DNA from 4 places in the Pseudoalteromonas sp. HF66 genome. Region 2 is predicted to be linked to each of the others. Evidence: predicted binding sites of a transcription regulator. Region 2 holds the regulator's gene; each other region holds the start of a gene.
What was found. Region 2 encodes LexA, which represses DNA repair genes until DNA is damaged. Its sites were predicted from a motif close to TACTGTATNNNNATACAGTA; they were not measured.

Region 1 (3,197 bases), on a different contig from region 2:
AACTGGGCCGCCCATAAATTTTTCGATAATAGCTAATAGGTATTTTCTATCCATGTAGTCAAAACCGCTTTTATCGACATCAATCATATCGAGGGCTTGCTCTGCAACCGATGCGTTAACTTTACCGTCAGATTTAACTTGCGTGTAATCACGAACACGGCGTAACAAACGGTTCGCTATTCGCGGTGTGCCACGTGAGCGCTTGGCTATTTCTGTGGCTCCTTCATTGCACATAGTTAAATCTAAAAATCTTGCTGAACGAGCAACTATTTTTGATAAATCTTCAACCGAATAAAATTCTAAACGCTGCACTATGCCAAAACGGTCTCTCAGTGGTGAGGTGAGTGAACCTGCACGGGTTGTCGCACCTATTAAAGTAAATGGCGGTAAATCAAGTTTAATTGAACGTGCGGCTGGGCCCTCACCGATCATAATATCCAGCTGATAGTCTTCCATTGCTGGATACAAAATCTCTTCGACCTGCGGGCTCAAGCGGTGAATTTCGTCAATAAACAGTACGTCACCTTCTTCAAGGTTAGTTAAAAGAGCAGCTAAATCGCCAGCTTTTTCGAGTACTGGCCCTGACGTTGTTTTAATATTAACGTTAAGCTCGTTGGCAACAATGTTTGCAAGTGTGGTTTTACCAAGACCCGGTGGACCAAATATTAATAGGTGATCCAGGGCTTCGCCACGATGGCGAGCCGCCTCGATAAATATTTCCATTTGTTGCTTAACATGCGGCTGGCCTGTGTAATCTGTTAACAGTTTTGGCCGTATGGCACGATCAACACTGTCTTCGTTACTTTGTTCACTCGCATCTATTAAGCGATCTGCTTCTATCATGGTTTACTCACAACATTGATTTTAGAGCTTCTTTAATTAGAACCTCTGTCGTCATATCTGGTTTGTTCACTGCTTTCACCGCTTTTTGTGCTTGCGGTAGCTTATAACCTAATGCCACAAGTGCAGACACTGCATCATCGGCAGCATTATTTGCCACTAGGGTATCATCACTTGCAGGCTCAATGACGGCATTATCGCTAAATGGTGTAAATAAGTCATTACCCCAATCTTTCAGTCTGTCTTTCATTTCAAGTACTAAGCGCTCAGCAGTTTTTTTACCAACCCCCGGAAGTTTAACCAGTGTGGTTGCATCTTCATTGTTTACACAACTTACAAATTGCTGTGCTGACATACCCGATAAAATCGCAAGACCTAACTTTGGCCCTACGCCATTAGCCTTTAATAGCTCTCTAAATAAAGCGCGCTCTGTTTTATTGTTAAAACCAAATAATAGCTGGGCATCTTCACGTACCACAAAATGGGTATAAATAATCGTTTGCTCACCTACTGCGGGTAAATCATAAAAGCAGGTCATAGGCATTTGCACTTCGTAGCCTACACCACTTACTTCAATAAGAATTTCTGGCGGCTGTTTTTCAACAAGTAAGCCATTTAATCGACCAATCATATTACTTCCTTAATCGTCCTCTTACGGTTTTGCTCGCACTGCCCGCAAGTTTAATTAAATTTTGTTCTGAGTGTGCATGACATATAGCAATTGCTAGAGCGTCAGCGGCATCGGCTTGAGGTGTGCCTGGCAGCTTTAAAATATTCTTTACCATATGTTGTACTTGAGACTTATCGGCTCCGCCATTACCCACAACAGCTTGCTTGATTTGCCTTGCTGAATATTCATAAACTGGCAGCTCAGCCATTGAAGCGCCAACAATGGCAGCGCCACGAGCTTGACCAAGTTTTAGTGCCGAATCAGGGTTATGTGCCATAAACACTTTTTCGATAGCAAAGCTGTCTGGGGAGAATTGCTCTACCAATTGACTGATCCCTTGGTAAATCATTTTTAAACGAACAGGAAAATCGTGATCTGCCAATTTTATGCAACCACTTCCTAAATAAGTGAACTTAGCACCTTGGTGAGCAATCACGCCGTACCCTGTTAATCGTGAACCAGGATCAATCCCTAAAATAATCGCCAACTAACTGACCCATCTATTATCATTATTATCTGTGTTAATAATGCCAGAGCACTGTATAAATTACCAGTAACCAATTGCAATTCATAAAAAATGCCCGCAATTGCGAGCATTTTATAAACGCGTTTTTAGTTAGAATCTTATGCCAGTGAGCGTAATAAGCCTTGGGTATTTTTTCGCATTGTGCGCGCTATCATCAAATAACCCAAACATGCCACAAATAAGCCTCCTACTGCTGGGCCAATGACCCAAATATGAGGGTGAAACTTACCTGCTAAATCGAACATCTGTTTTTGCACTATTAACAGAGCGATGTCACTGACAATGGCAGCGACTAAACCTGCCGTAACCCCTAATAATAAAAACTCATATAAGGTGGCATTTTTAATTAAACGCCCTTTAGCTCCTAAAGTTCTTAAGATGACAATCTCTTGCATACGCTCACCCAAACTTGCTTGTACTTGTGAAATAAGCACTAAAGCTCCACAGGCAACGACAATTGCTAGTACAAAACCAATCGCTAACGATACTTGCTCTATTGTTGAGCGAATCTGTTTAATAAAGCTTTCAACATCAATCACATTCACTGTTGGGTATTGACGCATTAACTCATTAAATTCGCGTTTTTTATCTGCTTTTACATTCACCGATGAAATATAAGTAGCAGGAAAACTGGCTAGCACATCAGGACTTAAAATAATAAAGAAGTTAGGTTTGAGTGTCGTCCAGTTAACTTTTCGAACACTGGTAATTTTTGCATCGAAAGACTGTGCACCTATTAAGAAAGTAAGCGTATCACCTATTTTTACATCTAAGCGTTTAAGCATAGACTCTTCAACCGATGCCTCAGCCACTGAGTTTTCACTAAACCATGCACCGTCGATAAGCTCGTTTTGATTTGGCAAGTCCTTGCGCCAAGTTAGATTTAGCTCACGGCCAATGCCAGAGCGAGCTTCTTCGTCTTTCTTTTCGTTATCTTCTTGCGATACTTCGCGGGCAACCAGCTCACCATTAACGGCGTTTACACGGCCACGAACAACAGGGTAAAAATCAGACGTTGGCATATCATTTTGCGCTAAGAAACTAGTAATAAGTTCTAGTTCTTGCTCAGTAATGTTCACTAAAAATGAATTAGGTGCATTTTCTGGAAGCTGTGACTGCCAATCCGAGATCATGTCGTTCTTCAATACAATTAAAAACAGT
Region 2 (3,197 bases):
TAAAGTTTTCGCGCTCATCATAATCCATGATGTGTAGCATCCAGAAAAAGTCGAAAATGCGCCATAGGGAGCTGCGCACTGTAATGACTTTACCGGTTTGGCTATCTAAATATAAGGTTGTTGTCAGCCAATCATCAAAACTCACTTGCCAAACATTGGCCTTGTGAGCTACTTCTCTTGGTCCTTTGGTTAACAGCTGTGCTTGCGTGATATTTGCGTTAATAAGTAAGTGAGTTCTCGCGTTTTCAATTATTTGTGCTTTATTCGGCGCAGGCATTTTATCACCTGTTCTGCCATCAAAATTAAAGGAGCCGCTCGGTGCCGTGACTTCTATGATTGGCGACTCTAAAAAGTGGCTGTACTTGATACTTTCAATTTGTTCAAATTGTGCCGTTATTTTATCGATAGAAGCAGAGTAGTCTGACACTAAAAAAGGGTTACTTAGACTGCGATTTGCTAGATGTTTTCCATGCACTTTTTCAAGCGGCAATGAACTCATTACAAGCCCACCTAATAGCCAAAAAAAGATCTGCAAAGCAAGTAAATAGCCTAGCCATTTATGCCCTTTACGAGCATATTTGAACATGCGTTTATTCATTACCACCCCGTTATTATTGTTATATGGGCGCTATTTTAGGTTGTTTAGCTGTATTGCCAATGCGGCAAAATGTCGCATTAACTGTATTCTAGATTTGGTATATATACAAAACTGAGTTAAAGTTTCAGTCGATATCAATAGAGGATAAAAACGAGAGTATGTCGGAAATTCAATTTTTAAATGTAGATCTGGAGCTTGAATCAAAGCACGATATTAGTGCGCTTGTTGCTGATTTGAAGAAAAACGCTATGGTTTTACATTATGACCAAGATGAATACCGTCAACTTGCACGCATTGAAGCAACTGCAGATATCAGCTCTCCAGACAAAGCGATTAACCAGCTTTGCGAATTAATTGAATCTTGCTCGCGCAATGCATTAAAGCAGTGGTTATCTTGTTCAAAACGTACATTTGATTTAGGTTTTGAATCGGGTAACTCGCCAAAGTGCTTTAACCAACCCCTGCATGCAGATACCTTGTTACGTATCTCAGCAATTGGCGCAGGGATTGAAATTACTATTTATCCAGTCGAAAAGTAAACTGAATTTAGCGCTCTACGACTGCTGCGGTCATTCTTGATACGCAGCACAGCTCCCCAGCAGCATTGGTAATTTTGATATCCCAAACAGAGGTGCGCTTACCTAAATGAAGTGGTCTGGCCGTTGCCGTTAATGTCCCTTTTCGAGACGCTTTTATGTGGTTGGCATTAATCTCTTGACCAACAGCATAGAATTTATTGAAATCAATCACAAAGTTGGCTGCATAGCTTGCCACTGTTTCTGCTAACACAACGTTTGCTCCGCCATGAACCATGCCCATAGGGTTATGGTGTTCAGGAATTGCAGGCATGGTGGCCACTAAATAATCATCGCCAATTTCAGTCACCTCAATACCCATCGTTTTCATTAAAGTGCCTTGCCCGGTTACTCCTTGTTCCAAGTCTTTACATTGCTCCAGCGTGATTGGGTGGTGCCAAATACTCATTGTGTTTCCTTAACATGCGAATTAAAGCTAATACCTTATGGCATCTTTCATTGCGGTTCAATGTTAGTTTTGTAGCAATATGATGGAGTTAATTTAAATTTGCGATTTTCAAATAACTGTATATACTCACAGTTAAATGTACTGTATGGAAAACCAGTTGTATGCGCCCATTAACTAAACGCCAATCGCAAATCTTAGAACTAATTAAAGTCTTTATTAAAGATACAGGCATGCCGCCAACACGCGCTGAAATAGCTCAAACATTGGGTTTTAAAAGCGCCAACGCCGCTGAAGAACATCTAAAAGCACTGGCAAAAAAAGGCATGATCAAAATGAAGCCTGGAGCGAGTCGTGGTATTCAGTTGATTGAAGAAGATGAACCTGAGCAGTTAGGTTTACCTTTGATTGGCCGTGTTGCAGCTGGTGAGCCAATTTTGGCTCAGGAGCATGTCGAAAGTCATTGCCAAGTTGACCCTACGTTATTTAAACCAGCCGCTGACTTTTTACTACGTGTAAATGGCATGAGTATGAAAGATATTGGTATTATGGACGGTGACTTGCTTGCAGTACATAGAACACAAGTTGCTGAAAATGGACAAGTTGTTGTAGCTCGAGTTGATGAAGATGTAACTGTTAAGCGGCTAGAAAAAGCAGGTCGGAAAGTACTTTTACACGCTGAAAACGAAGAGTTCTCACCTATTGAGGTTGACCTTGAGCATGAATCTTTCAATATTGAAGGGTTAGCTGTAGGAGTCATTCGTAACGCTGACTGGATGTAGTTGTCCCTTATTTGGTGCACTAAATTGACTCAATTTGGTGCGCCATTGTGATTTTGCCACTTAATTAGGATTTGTGAATCCTTACTCTTTATTTAAAGCCTTATATGGCGCAGTTTTCCTCTCTTTTTGTATATTCTTCGTAAACCATAACATTAAATAACGCGCTGATTATAGTTGTTATTTCTGCACCAAAATAAACATTTATTATCACTAAAACTTGCTTATTGGTCATTTTTTAACTAATTGGTTAAAGCAATGTATTAACACCTGATTAATAAAAAGACACAAAAATGTGCGAGGTGTTAGACAGGGGGCCAGTATCATAAGTGAGTTAAAATGATACGTAGTCGCTCTGAACAATAAAAAAAACGAATGGGCACCTTGCTGTATCGCCTTTTCGCTTTGCGTCTTGCAATAGCATCTAAAGGAGCCGTCACATGGGTAAACTGCGTTACGCCTTGTGGCTTATATTGGTTGCACTCCCAGAAATTGTATTGGCAAATAGTCAATACAATATGCGAAAAGGGGTGACTGATATAAGTAATAATGTTTATGAGTTACACATGACGATATTTATTATCTGTTGTGTAATCGGCATCATCGTATTTGCGGTGATGTTTTGGGCTTTAATACACCACCGTAAATCTAAAGGGGCCAAGCCTGCCCAATTTCATGAAAGTACAAAAGTTGAAATACTTTGGACTGCCATTCCATTTGTCATCTTAATAGCCATGGCTGTGCCTGCCACAAAAACTCTCATTGCTATGGAAGATGCCTCTAAAGCTGATATCACAATTAAAGTGACAGGCTCGCAATGGAAGTGGCATTACGAATAT
Region 3 (3,197 bases), on a different contig from region 2:
AATACATAAGAAAAAATATCTTATTTCTATTTCATTAAAAATTACTAAGGTGTGATTTAGATACTTTACAGCTCTAAAAAAGCTGCTAATGTTAATAATTAATTAACATGCGTAAAGGGATTTATAGCATGAATAGCAAACACATATTTTTTTGCTTAATTGTGGTTTTGCCATTTATTAGCTTGGCAAATGAAGACGTAATAGTTGACACTTCTGAGTATGAAGAAAAGACATTGAAGTTTAATAAAGATATGACAATTAACATTGAGCTTCATAATATCGTTCCAAATGATAAAGATAAGTACAACATAGTAAGGACTATCGTTGAGTCGGAAAGAGCTGGATTTCCTGCTATAACAAGTGTTAAAGGAACTAAATCAATGAGCGATGGCCAAGCAGGCCAAAAAAGTAAATGCCATCCTTATGATACTCTTCAGTCACAATTAAGTAGTGCAGTAACAGAGTCAGATATAAAGAAAGCTGTAGGTCTGATTGAAGGGAAACTTGGCGACCCGACTTTTTCTAATTGTGTTAATAAAATGAAAAAGGATCTCCTTAGTACACAGTCGAAAGATAATAGTTACATTTTGAATTTTGGTAGTGATTATACTTTTACTATAAAAAAAGAGGGGAAGGTTTTATCTGTTTACGAATATAAATCAGATATCCAAGATTGGTATGTACACGCAGGCTTTACGTTCATAGCAAGTAAAGATGACAGATATTTCACTCCAGAGTCAGGCAGTGACTCATATATTATCCAAAAACAAGGTAGTGAACCTGACTGGAACTATGCTGCAACAGCACTATTTAGCTATCCTGTTTATGACATTAAAAATTCAAATTTTGAAATCGCAATCTCAGCAGGATTGGGGGTATCGCAAGAATCAATCCTAGTACTTGCTGGACCAAGTTTAGTTTTTGCAGATAACTTTATTCTAAACTTGGGTGTTGTGATGACACAATTCGATGTTCTTAAAGGTGTCTATAAAGAGGGGCAAGATGTAGGTGAAAATGCTATTGACAGTTCAGCTTTAACAGAAGAACAATTTAAAGCGTCATGGGGCATCACTTTCGCATACAAATTTCAGTAGTTTGACAAACAATCTATGACATAACCCTATTTTGCTAAGTGGGGTTATGTTTCATTCTAGCTAGATAATACTTTCACATTGTAAAAACCTTCACTTTACTGTTTTTATATACAGTATTTGTTTTTTTGCTTATGTTCGTTATCCCAATTTATATCGAAGCTGGTATTACAGGCTTTGAATCTCCTGCGGCTCAATACAAAGAGCTCGGTTTATCGCTCGATCAGCTCTTAATTAAGCACCCTGATGCTACCTTTATCGGTATGGCTTCTGGCCAGTCTATGCAGGGAGTAGGGATATATGATGGTGACTTACTCTTAGTTGATAGGGCGGTGGATGTTAGTACCGGTGATATTGTTGTTGCAAGTTACAACGGTTGTTTTGTATGTAAGATCATAGATAAAGACAATCGGTTGTTGTTATCAGCCTCTGATGAATTTAAACCAGTGTATGTTTCACCAGAGGATGATTTTTGTTTAGAAGGTGTGGTAACAAGGAGTATTAGGCTTCATAAGCCTTGTTTTGAGTTTTCAAAAAGCTGTGATAGAAGCTCTTTTTAAATCTTATTGTTATGAGCATTATTCTGGAAATATATAACTTCAGCTTTTACTGCATCTATTAGTTGAAAAGCGCTTGAAAGACTTAGAAAACCTTCACCATGCATGTCGCCCATGACCTTTTGGTTATTCAGTGAAGTATTGATTGTTAGTTCATTGAAACTAGCTGGTCTTTTTAAACTTTGAATATTAAATTTATTTCCATGGGCAATTCCATTTCTAATATGGCGCAAGAATTCTAAAGTGGCATTCTTGTGGAGGTATTTCATTTGAGATAATTCATCTCCTAAGTCTAGTAATGCTGCTTTTAATGGTAGGTTTAAGTAGCTTATTGTTAGTTTTGAGTTTTTTTCTAAATAGCTTATACAATCAGATAATTCTACTTTATACATTTTATTTGGTTCATTCGTCGGCACAACAATATGAGTCGCATTAGCTATACCAAGATATTCTCTAACTTTATGTGAAGCAATTGCTGGAACTCCAAATTGATATAATATAACTTGTATTTTTAGGTCATCAATTAATTTAATTAAAGAGTCAATTTTATTAAGCACATAAATCCTTAAGTTTATTACCAATCTATTGCTAAAGATAAGAATAAGTAACAGTAAGGTAGCCTTTTGGCTACCTTTGAGGTTAATCCATAATGATTTCATCATCATCATTTCTATAATAATCACTTCCGCAATAACTGCATACTGCAGGTTCTATTCGAATTTCTTCTTCATCATCATCAAAAGAATAAACAAAGTCACCGTCCTCTTGGGTATGCTGAGATGCGAGAGAAGCAATTTCTCTTTGGTCTTCCGTTGATAAATCAAAATATGAGTCACTATATTTATCTGCACCTACTTTTCCGAGGCAGTTTCTATCAGACCCTTCAGCACATGGCAATAAAACCGTTACATAGCTCATAAATTCTCCATATTATGTTAAGCAAAAAAATAAATTGTCATTACCTAAATCTGACAAAAATTGAATTGTGTCAAGCCTAATTCTGTTGAGGTATGATTGAATGATGCTTAATAAATTAGTAAGCTAAATTTTTAAAATAATACAAAGCTAGAAAAAAGATGATACTCACTAGTGTTGATTTTAATGGTAAACACATTGAACTAGCAAAGAAAACAAATCTAAATTCCAACATTATCACTGTTTTAATGGGAAATAATGGCGTCGGAAAAAGTAGATTAATACAGTTAGTTTGTTCAACATTTATTTTCTTAGAACGATATAGAGGCAAGTTTGTAAAGGATAATTTTATTACGAATTTATCCTTTTTAAATTATGAAGAGTCTATAAGTTACAGCATCAATGATTCTGAATACAAATGTTCAAATCAGATTGAGCCATACCTTCAAACTTTTATAATTGATGGTCATTTAATTAAGATTGAGGCGGTGTATCCATTTACTCAGGCAAAAATATTAAGTGACATTAGTCAACTTAGTGGAGAAGTTGCTCAGAAGATTGAAGGAATAATACATAACGCTAATAGAGAGGTTTTTGCGTATCGTAAAGATATTTCGCTTCATTTTACAGAAAA
Region 4 (3,197 bases), on a different contig from region 2:
ATCACCAATGCCGCGTGCTGGGGTGTTAATAACACGCTCGAAAGCGGCATCATCTTGGCGGTTACCGACTAAACGTAAATACGAAAGTGCATCTTTGATCTCTTGGCGTTCGAAGAAGCGCATACCACCGTATATGCGGTATTTTAAGCCTTCTTGCAACATTGCTTCCTCGAGTACACGAGATTGCGCGTTGTTACGGTATAAAATGGCGGCGTCTTGTAATGCATTACCTGCATTTAGCCAGCTACGTAGCTTGCTGCTAACAAAGCGTGCTTCGTCTAATTCATTAAAAGCGGCATAAACAGAAATAGGCTCACCATCATTGCCGTCTGTCCAAAGGCTTTTGCCCATGCGTTCAGCATTGTTTTTGATCAGCGCATTTGACGCTTTCAAAATGGTTGCTGTTGAGCGGTAATTTTGTTCAAGGCGAATGGTTTCGGCTTCGAAGTCAGTTAAAAAGCGTTTGATATTCTCAATTTTTGCGCCACGCCAGCCATAAATACTTTGGTCATCATCACCTACGATCATAATACTATTCGTATTACCCGCGAGTAATTTTAGCCAAGCATATTGAATAGTATTGGTATCCTGAAACTCGTCTACCAGCATGTGGGCAAAACGCTGTTGATAGTGACGTAAAAGTGTCGGATGATTCTTAAGTACTTCGTAGCAGCGTAGCAGTATTTCTGCAAAGTCGACTAAACCAGCGCGGTCACAAGCCTCTTGATACGCAGCATAGACTTTCAACATCATTTGCTCGTTAATATCGTAGGCTTGAATGTCTTTAGGACGTAGGCCTTCATCTTTTTTCGCACTGATATACCAGCCAAACTGTTTTGCAGGCCACTTTTTGTCATCGATGTTCATCGCTTTAAGCAAGCGTTTGATCATACGTTGTTGATCATCAGAATCTAAGATTTGAAAGCTTTCAGGCAAGTTCGCTTCACGGTGATGGGCGCGCAAAATACGATGAGATAAGCCATGGAAAGTACCAATCCACATACCACCAACCGGTGCTTTTAACGTTTCTTCTACACGGGTGCGCATTTCTTTCGCGGCTTTGTTAGTGAACGTTACCGCAAAGATACTATATGCAGAAGCTTGCTCAACTTGCATAAGCCATGCGATGCGATGAACAAGTACTCGAGTTTTACCAGAACCCGCACCTGCAAGTACTAGCATGTTTTGCAATGGGGCTGCGACTGCATCCCGTTGTTTGTCATTTAAGCCATCGAGTAATTCAGAAACGTCCATCGTTACGCCTTTTCAATCTATAATGAGTGGAGTATAACAGGTGTTTATGCAAGGCTAAATAAAATACTGTTTTTATAAACAGCTATTTTGGCAAGTCATTAAAATTGTAAATAAAAATTGTGAATTTGACCGATTTTTAGCAAAAAGAACTAAAATCAAAAAAACGCTATTTTTTAACGCTTTGATTTGTAAGCCATAATAAGTTGGCATAAAGTATGTTTACTAAAAGTATAATCATTAAAAACTATAGAGGTTAGTATGGCAGAGCAAGGTTCTGGCGGTAATGTAATCGCAGCAATATGTAATATCTTTTTTCCTGGCTTAGGGCAATTGGTACAAGGTCGTTTAATGGCGGCTATTGCATTCTTTTTAGCATGGGTTATTAGTGGTGCACTAATTTATGTGGCAGTTGGTTTTATTTTACTGCCAATCGTATACCTATGGGCGATTATTGATGCTGCACGCTTCAAATCGCGACTCTAGCTATTTAAATAGCACAAACACGAGCGCCACTTAGGCGCTCGTGTTGTTTTAAGGTTGCAAAACTCGCCACGTTTAGCTGCAAACGGTATAATTAGCAGATAATGTATTATGAGTACCCTCCATGGAATATCAATTTATCCGCGACCCTATTAGCGGTTTACGCATTAAAATTTCTTCTGAACATGCCATCATAGGCCGTTGGCTAAACGAAGAAGTTGGTAAAGAAAAAATAGCGATGGTGCAAGCTTTGATCGCTGCGGTTAACAGCTGCCATGAGCCTTTAACCTTACAAGGTCAAGAAATTGATTTGATCTTAAGTAAAGACGAAGCATTATTCGAAGCACATGCATTACATCAAGATAATGAAGACTTAGTTGCCTACCAAGATGATGATTTAATGCTTGAAGAAGAAGGCCTGTGCAGTGGCTGCGGCTTTGAAGACTTTGTTGATTTAATTGAATCTTGGCAAGAATTTACACAAGGCCGATAAGCAGAAGCATGTTCTGCTTATCCCTTGCTAATTTATTGTTCGCTCACTGATTTAACAGCTGCTAGTAATAAATCCTCTGTTAAACGTACTTTGTAATTTGGGTTAGCATATTGAAAATGAACTAACCCATTTGTGTCGATTACAAACACTGCAGGTACTGGTAACGCTACTTTCGCTTCACCATCTAGCGACACAAAGTTAACCCCAAGCTTATTGCGGTAAATCTTTGCTGTTTTGTCATCTAAGTAAAATGCTAAACCTAACGTTTGCGCCAAAGTGAGGCTGTCGTCAGAAAGCAATTGATAGCTAGGAGCTGTAATTTTTGTTTCAGCAAGTTTTTCAGGGCTGTCTGGCGAAACGGCAATTAATTGCGCATCTAAATTAGCTAATTCTTTCTCTATTTTTTGTACGCTGGCCAATTGTTTTGAACAATATGGACACCAGCCACCACGATAAACAATCAGCACTGTGGTTTTTTCTTTAAAGCGCTCACTTAATGAGACGGTTTTGCCGTATTGGTCTTTTAATTCAACATTTGGCACCGCTAATCCTGGTAATAATGGACTGACTTGCTCTGCAGATTCGGCAATATTAGAGGCAGTTGCAGCAACAACTTGGCTTGATAGCACAAACAGTGCGCTAATAAGTAGAGATTTAAACATGGGCTTCCTCGGTTATTTTTATCAACTGCAAAGATGACCTGATTGTTGCGGTATTTATTTCATCTTTACTGTAATATATAGGCAAATAAAAAATGCAAGTTGGGATAAAAAATGTCTGCTAATTTACAAAAACTCGTTGTCATGCTCGAGATGCAAAATGCGATGAATACCAAAGTACATGAGCAATGGTTTAGCCAAGGTTTTGAATGGTATCGTGCAATTTGGGTTGAGTGTGCTGAAATGCTTGATCACTATGGTTGGAAGTGGTGGAAGAAACAAACTCCAGATACTGAACAAGTTATTTTAGA

Region 1: a site for LexA is predicted at 2,047-2,066, ahead of ruvC (crossover junction endodeoxyribonuclease RuvC). Genes of this name have one in related genera too.
Region 3: a site for LexA is predicted at 1,191-1,210, ahead of HCZ11_RS12755 (LexA family transcriptional regulator). Genes of this name have one in related genera too.
Region 4: a site for LexA is predicted at 1,319-1,338, ahead of uvrD (DNA helicase II). Genes of this name have one in related genera too.

The regions. Positions count from the first base shown of each region.
Region 1 covers NZ_JAATOU010000012.1:6,272-9,468, forward strand. The annotation lists gene ruvB (Holliday junction branch migration DNA helicase RuvB) at 1-843, opposite strand, end outside; gene ruvA (Holliday junction branch migration protein RuvA) at 851-1,471, opposite strand; gene ruvC (crossover junction endodeoxyribonuclease RuvC) at 1,473-1,997, opposite strand; gene HCZ11_RS12710 (ABC transporter permease) at 2,135-3,197, opposite strand, start outside.
Region 2 covers NZ_JAATOU010000009.1:144,758-147,954, reverse strand. The annotation lists gene HCZ11_RS11180 (hypothetical protein) at 1-598, opposite strand, end outside; gene HCZ11_RS11175 (hypothetical protein) at 757-1,137, shown strand; gene HCZ11_RS11170 (PaaI family thioesterase) at 1,145-1,582, opposite strand; gene lexA (transcriptional repressor LexA) at 1,744-2,361, shown strand; gene coxB (cytochrome c oxidase subunit II) at 2,799-3,197, shown strand, end outside.
Region 3 covers NZ_JAATOU010000012.1:15,524-18,720, reverse strand. The annotation lists gene HCZ11_RS12760 (hypothetical protein) at 129-1,094, shown strand; gene HCZ11_RS12755 (LexA family transcriptional regulator) at 1,226-1,651, shown strand; gene HCZ11_RS12750 (hypothetical protein) at 1,648-2,205, opposite strand; gene HCZ11_RS12745 (hypothetical protein) at 2,288-2,566, opposite strand; gene HCZ11_RS12740 (AAA family ATPase) at 2,725-3,197, shown strand, end outside.
Region 4 covers NZ_JAATOU010000036.1:5,257-8,453, forward strand. The annotation lists gene uvrD (DNA helicase II) at 1-1,254, opposite strand, end outside; gene HCZ11_RS19370 (hypothetical protein) at 1,513-1,737, shown strand; gene HCZ11_RS19375 (YacL family protein) at 1,859-2,227, shown strand; gene HCZ11_RS19380 (peroxiredoxin-like family protein) at 2,260-2,889, opposite strand; gene HCZ11_RS19385 (dUTP diphosphatase) at 3,001-3,197, shown strand, end outside.